Linked DNA regions of Solwaraspora sp. WMMA2065. The protein of the gene in region 1 interacts with the protein of each later gene in a pairwise test. Links are inferred from orthologs where the notes say so. Each region holds a gene or a part of one and is shown on either strand. Other genes may lie near its edges. The genes, in order: O7610_RS00345 and O7610_RS11640.

The links.
Region 2: the proteins of O7610_RS00345 (region 1) and O7610_RS11640 interact in binary tests that used the Escherichia coli proteins (3 or more experiments, as listed by UniProt). The link is inferred for Solwaraspora sp. WMMA2065 from one-to-one orthologs.

The regions. Positions count from the first base shown.
Region 1 is NZ_CP128361.1:75,240-78,326, forward strand. The notes cover bases 17-2,790. They hold O7610_RS00345 (cysteine desulfurase family protein), read left to right. Parts: upstream 17-692; coding sequence 693-1,889; downstream 1,890-2,790. Other genes in these bases: O7610_RS00340 (electron transfer flavoprotein subunit alpha/FixB family protein), read left to right, coding at 17-588; mnmA (tRNA 2-thiouridine(34) synthase MnmA), read left to right, coding at 1,954-2,790. In the rest of the region: more of O7610_RS00340, read left to right, coding at 1-16; more of mnmA, read left to right, coding at 2,791-3,027; O7610_RS00355 (uroporphyrinogen decarboxylase/cobalamine-independent methonine synthase family protein), read left to right, coding at 3,069-3,087. UniProt on the Escherichia coli protein: Master enzyme that delivers sulfur to a number of partners involved in Fe-S cluster assembly, tRNA modification or cofactor biosynthesis. Catalyzes the removal of elemental sulfur from cysteine to produce alanine.
Region 2 is NZ_CP128361.1:2,586,000-2,589,252, forward strand. Bases 115-3,054 are described here. They hold O7610_RS11640 (sulfurtransferase TusA family protein), read left to right. Parts: upstream 115-1,442; coding sequence 1,443-1,667; downstream 1,668-3,054. Other genes in these bases: O7610_RS11635 (cysteine desulfurase family protein), read left to right, coding at 241-1,380; O7610_RS11645 (class I SAM-dependent methyltransferase), read left to right, coding at 1,898-2,512; O7610_RS11650 (hypothetical protein), read right to left, coding at 2,523-2,831; O7610_RS11655 (helix-turn-helix domain-containing protein), read left to right, coding at 2,934-3,054. Outside these bases: ctaC (aa3-type cytochrome oxidase subunit II), read right to left, coding at 1-37; more of O7610_RS11655, read left to right, coding at 3,055-3,253. UniProt on the Escherichia coli protein: Sulfur carrier protein involved in sulfur trafficking in the cell. Part of a sulfur-relay system required for 2-thiolation during synthesis of 2-thiouridine of the modified wobble base 5-methylaminomethyl-2-thiouridine (mnm(5)s(2)U) in tRNA.

The DNA.
Region 1 (3,087 bases):
GGCACGGCGACCCAGATCGCGTTCGCCGGCGCCACCATCGTCACTTCCCGGGTCACCCGGGGCCTGCCGTTGGTGACGCTGCGGCCCAACTCGGTGGCGCCCGAGCCGGCCCCGGCCACCCCGCAGGTGGAGCAGGTGCAGGTGCAGGTCGCCGACTCCGACAAGCTGGCCAAGGTGGTCGAGCGGGTCGCCGAGCAGTCCGGCTCCCGGCCGGAGCTCACCGAGGCGTCCGTGGTCGTCTCGGGCGGGCGCGGTGTCGGCAGCGGCGACAACTTCAAACTGGTCGAGGAGCTCGCCGACCTGCTCGGCGGCGCGGTGGGCGCCTCCCGGGCCGCGGTCGACTCCGGGTTCTATCCGCATCAGTTCCAGGTGGGGCAGACCGGCAAGACCGTCTCCCCACAGCTGTACGTGGCGCTGGGCATCTCCGGGGCGATCCAGCACCGGGCCGGGATGCAGACCGCGAAGACCATCGTGGCGGTCAACAAGGACGGTGAGGCGCCGATCTTCGAGCTCGCCGACTTCGGTGTGGTTGGTGACCTGAACAAGGTGGTCCCGCAGGCGGCCGAGGAGATCCGCAAGCGCAAGTGAGGTGACCGTCCCGCAGGGCGTCGCGGCCACCGCCGTACCGACCTGACTGATCGGGTCCGGCCGCCTATCCGCCGGACCCGACCCGGCGGATAGGCTTGCTGGTGATGGCTTATCTCGACCACGCCGCGACCACGCCGATGCTCGACGAGGCGGTGGAGACCTACGTCGCCACCGCCCGCCGGGTCGGTAACGCGTCGTCACTGCACGCCGCCGGACGGGCGGCCCGGCGTACGGTCGAGGAGGCCCGGGAGCGGGTCGCCGCCGCCCTCGGCGCCCGGCCGTCCGAGGTGATCTTTACCGCCGGCGGCACGGAGAGCGACAACCTCGCGGTCAAGGGAATCTTCTGGGCACGTTCGGCGGCGGATCCTGCCCGGCGGCGGATCCTGGCCAGCACCGTCGAGCACCACGCCGTGCTCGACGCCGTGCAGTGGCTCGCCGAGCACGGGCAGGCCCAGGTGACCTGGCTGCCGGTGGACGCTACCGGTCGGGTCGACGACGCCACCGTGCAGGCCGAGCTGGACGCCGCCGCCGACGAGCTGGCCCTGGTCACCGTCATGTGGGCGAACAACGAGGTCGGCACAGTGCAACCGGTCGCCGCCGTCGCGGCAATGGCCGCGCGGGCCGGCGTACCGCTGCACACCGACGCGGTCCAGGCGGTCGGTCAGGTTCCGGTCGACTTCGCCGCCAGTGGCGCCGCCGCGCTGACCGTCAGCGGTCACAAGCTCGGCGGCCCCGCCGGCGTGGGCGCCCTGCTGCTCGGCCGGGACGTCACTTGCACCCCGCTGCTGCACGGTGGTGGCCAGGAGCGCGACGTCCGCTCCGGCACGGTCGACACCGCCGGGATCGCCGCGTTCGCGGTCGCCGTGGAGGTGGCGGTGAAACGCCAGGCCGAGCACGCGGCGCGGGTCGGTGCGCTCCGCGACGACCTGGTCCGACGGGTACGCCAGGTGGTACCGGACGTGATCTACAACGGTGACCCGGCCGACCGGCTCCCGGGCAACGCGCACTTCTCGTTCCCCGGCTGCGAAGGCGACGCACTGTTGCTGCTGCTCGACGCCCAGGGCATCGCCTGTTCGACCGGCTCGGCCTGTTCGGCCGGGGTCGCGCAGCCGTCGCACGTGCTGCTGGCGATGGCCGACGACGACGAGCGAGCCCGCTCGTCCCTGCGGTTCAGCCTGGGCCACGACTCCACCCGGGCCGAGGTCGACGCGCTGGTGGCGGCCCTGCCCGGTGCGGTCGAGCGGGCCCGCCGGGCCGGCGCGGTCCGCGGCACGAAGGCGACGCCGCCCGCCGCCGGCTGACCCGGGGCCGCTGCGGGACGATTACCCTCGAACCGAGGCGACGATCAGGCAGGAGATGGGTACGGTGCGAGTGCTGGCGGCGATGTCCGGCGGGGTCGACTCGGCGGTGGCGGCGGCTCGGGCGGTGGCCGCCGGGCACGACGTGACCGGTGTGCACCTGGCGCTGTCGCGCAACCCGCAGACGTACCGCACCGGGGCCCGTGGCTGCTGCACCGTCGAGGACGCCCGGGACGCCCGGCGGGCCGCCGACGTGATCGGCATCCCGTTCTACGTCTGGGACATGGCCGAGCAGTTCCACAGCGACGTGGTGGACGACTTCGTCGCCGAGTACGCCGCCGGGCGTACCCCCAATCCGTGCCTGCGCTGCAACGAGAAGATCAAGTTCGCGGCGGTGCTGGACCGCGCGGTGGCGTTGGGGTTCGACGCGGTGGTCACCGGCCACCACGCCCGGCTCGGCCCCGACGGTCTGCTGCGGCGCAGCGTCGACCTGGCCAAGGACCAGTCGTACGTGCTCGCCGTGCTCAACCGGGCCCAGCTGGACCGGGCGATGTTCCCGCTCGGCGACTCGACCAAGGCGCAGGTCCGGGCCGAGGCGGCGCGGTACGGGCTCGCGGTGGCCGACAAGCCCGACTCACACGACATCTGCTTCATCGCCGACGGCGACACCCGTGGATTCCTCGCCGACCGGCTCGGCAACGTCCCGGGCGACGTGATCGACGCGACGACCGGCGCGGTTGTCGGCCGCCACGACGGGGCGTACGCGTTCACCGTCGGCCAGCGGCGTGGCCTGGGCATCGGGGTGCCCGCGCCGGACGGTCGACCCCGCTACGTGCTGTCGATCACACCGACGAGCAACACGGTGACCGTAGGCCCGGCCGAGGCGCTGGACGTCGACGCGGTGACCGGTGTCCGCCCGGTGTGGATCGGCGGGGACCGGCCAACCGGTCCGGTCGAGGCGATGCTCCAGGTGCGCGCGCACGGGTCGACCACCCCGGCGGTGGTCGAGCTGACCGATGCCGGCATGCACGCCCAGCTGCACCGGCCGGTCCGGGGGGTCGCCGCCGGCCAGGCGATGGTCGCCTACCGGCCCGATCCGGCCGGCGACGTGGTGCTCGGCTCGGCGACCATCGCCGGCTGACCGGTAGAGTCGGCGGACGTGACCGACGCGAGTGACCTGACGTGACCGACCCGCGTAGTC
Region 2 (3,253 bases), 2.5 Mb from region 1 along the record:
CGGCCGACGGCTGCCCTGCTGAATCGCTTGCGACCACCTGGTCCTGCCTCCCTCGCGGTGCCACCGATGCCACCTGTGGCAACCGGATTGACCTGGCCACGCGTGACGACATCGGCGATCAAAGGCGTCACCGACGGTCGCAGATTACTCGACCCGACGGGTCACCATCGGCGTGGGGTCTGGTTTGTCACCCGCCACGACCACCGGCGGGCCAGCCCACGGCCGGTACCGTCGACGGCTGTGGACTATCTCGACGCCGCGACCGCCGCACCGCTGCACCCGGTCGCCCGGGAGGCACTGTCGGCGGCGTTGACCGACGGCTGGGCCGACCCGGCCAAGCTGTACACCCGGGCCCGCCGGGCCGGTCAGCTCCTCGACGCGGCCCGCGAGGTCACCGCCGACGTGCTGCGGGTCCGCACCGACGAGATCTCCTTCACACCCAGCGGTACGGTCGCTGCACACGCCGCCGTCCTCGGCGGTCTCGCCGGGCGGCGTCGGGTCGGGCGCACCCTGGTGCACTCGGCGATCGAGCATTCGGCGGTGCTGCACGCCGGGCAGCGGCACACCGCCGACGGCGGCGAGGCGGTGCCGGTGCCGGTGGACCGGCTCGGCCGGCTCGATATGGCCGCCTGGTCGGGGGCGGTGGCCCGGCCGGGTGTGGCGTTCGCCGCACTGATCAGCGCCAGCCACGAGGTGGGTACGGTCCAACCGGTCGCCGAGGCGGCCCGGGCCTGCGCCGCGCACGAGGTGCCGCTGTACGTCGACGCCGCCCAGTCGGTGGGTCGGATGCCGGTGCCGGACGGCTGGTCGGTGCTGACGGCCAGCGCTCACAAGTGGGGCGGGCTGCCGGGCGTCGGGGTGCTGGTGGTCCGCAAGGGCACCCGGTGGGAGTCGCCCTACCCGGCCGACGAGCGGGAATTCGGCCGTACGCCCGGAGCGGTGAACCTGCCGGCGGTGGTCGCGTCGGCGGCGGCGCTGCGCACGGCGGCCGCCGAGGCGCACGCGCAGGCCGCCCGGTTGTCGGCACTGGTGGACCGGATCCGCGCGACGGTGGCCGCGACGGTGCCCGACGTGGAGGTGGTCGGCGACCCGACCGACCGGCTGCCGCACCTGGTCACCTTCTCCTGCCTGTACGTCGACGGTGAGGCGCTGCTGCACGCGCTGGACCGGCGCGGCTTCGCCGTCTCCTCCGGCTCGTCGTGTACGTCGTCCACGCTGCGCCCGTCACACGTGCTGGAGGCGATGGGGGTGCTGTCACACGGCAACGTCCGGGTGTCGCTGCACCGGGACACCACCGACGCGGAGGTCGACCGGTTCCTGGCCGAGCTGCCGCAGGTGGTGGCCGACCTGCGGGCCGAGGCCGGGGTGGTCGGCCTGTGACCGACGACGACACGGCACCGCAGCGCTCCGGCGGCGAGACGGCGCAGCCACCTGGTAGCGAGGTGGCGGAGACTCTCGACTGCCTGGGTCAGCGCTGCCCGCTGCCGGTGATCGCGCTGGCCCGGCGGCTGCCGCAGCTGCCGGTCGGGTCGGTGGTCCGGGTGCTGGCCGACGATCCGGCGGCCGCCCTGGACATCCCGGCCTGGTGCCGGATCCGGGGCCAGGAGTTCGTCGCCGCGTCGACCGTCGCCGACTCCCCCGCCTTCGACGTCCGCCGCAGCCACTGAAGCCTCCCGCCGAACTGCTAGTCGATCAGCAGCGCCACCGATGTGAGGCTGAGGTACCTAACCTGCTCGTTGATACGTAACTCAGCCTCACATCGGCGTGTCCGCGACAGCCGGTTGAGACACCTCTTCGAGATACACCTCAACCGCCCTCCGGCGGAGCGCACGTCGTGCCGTTCGGCCAGGCCTGTTGGTCCACGGCACCAGGCCCAGCAGAATGCCGGCGTGCGAGGATGGCGGGCGTGAGCGCGCAGAACGGGTGGAGCAAGCTGCTGGAGTCCAACCCTGGGCACTCGCAGTGGTACGTCGACCGGTTCCGGTCGCTGGCCCGCGACGGGGCCGACCTCGACGGTGAGGCCCGGCTGGTCGACGCGATGCTGCCCCGTACGGCACGGGTGCTGGACGCCGGCTGCGGACCCGGCCGGGTCGGCGCGGCGCTGGCCGCCGCCGGTCACGACGTCGTCGGCGTCGACCTGGACCCGGTGCTGATCGATGCCGCCCGGCAGGACCACCCCGGCCCGCGGTGGCTGGTCGGCGACCTGGCCGAGCTGGACCTGCCCGCACAGGGCATCACCGACGGCTTCGACGCGATCGTCAGCGCCGGCAACGTCATGACGTTCCTGGCGCCGGACACCCGCCAGGAGGTGCTGCGCCGGATGCGGCTGCACCTGCGCGACGGCGGCCGGATCGTGGTCGGGTTCGGCACCGACCGGGGCTACCCGGTCACCGACTTCCTGGCCGACATGCACGCCGCCGATCTGGTCGAGGATCTGCTGCTGGCGACCTGGGACCTGCGCCCGTACCGCGACGACTCCGATTTCCTGGTCGCGGTGCTGCGACCGGCCTGACCTCCGCGGTTCAGGTCAGCTGGCGACCGTCGGGCGGGTCGACCCACACCAGCTGTACGGGGTGGACCATCCCGTACAACCGCAGTGCTGCCTTGATGCCGCTGAACGGGTTGGGCAGGCCGCCGTTGGTCGGTACGACCACGGCTTCGTCGTCGAACGCCAGCCCCCAGCCGAGCACTCCACCGTCCTCGCTGTCCTCGCCGGCCTCAGTATCCGCACAGATGGCGAAGCGCGCCGGCGGCTCCCCGTGCAGGTCTTCCAGCAGCCTGCGCTGCTCGTCAACCGTCTCCGACGACCATCGTTCTTCGCTCTCGTTCACCACACGCTCCCCTCCATCGATGGCTAGACGTCTAACGTAAGCAGTTGCATCGAGATTGGCAATAGGCAATGATGACTGCATCGCTAGCGGAAGGCGGGAGTGATGAGCACACGGATGGACCCCTCGGCGCTGCGCTGGCTGATCGGTGCCGAGCTGAGTCGCTACCGGCGCGACGTGCCGATGTCGCTGAGTGAACTGTCCGCCGAGACGGGGATCGGCAAACCCAAGCTCGGGCACATGGAGACCGGCCGCTACCAGCAGTTCCCGGACGACATCGCCAAGGTGCTGCGGACCTGCGGCGCCGATCAGCCGACGATCGAACGGCTCACCTCGCTGGCCGGCCGGTCGGATGCCAAGACCTGGTGGGCTCCCTGGGCGAACGTCGTGCCCGACTGGTTCCGGACCTACGTCGGGTTGGAAGG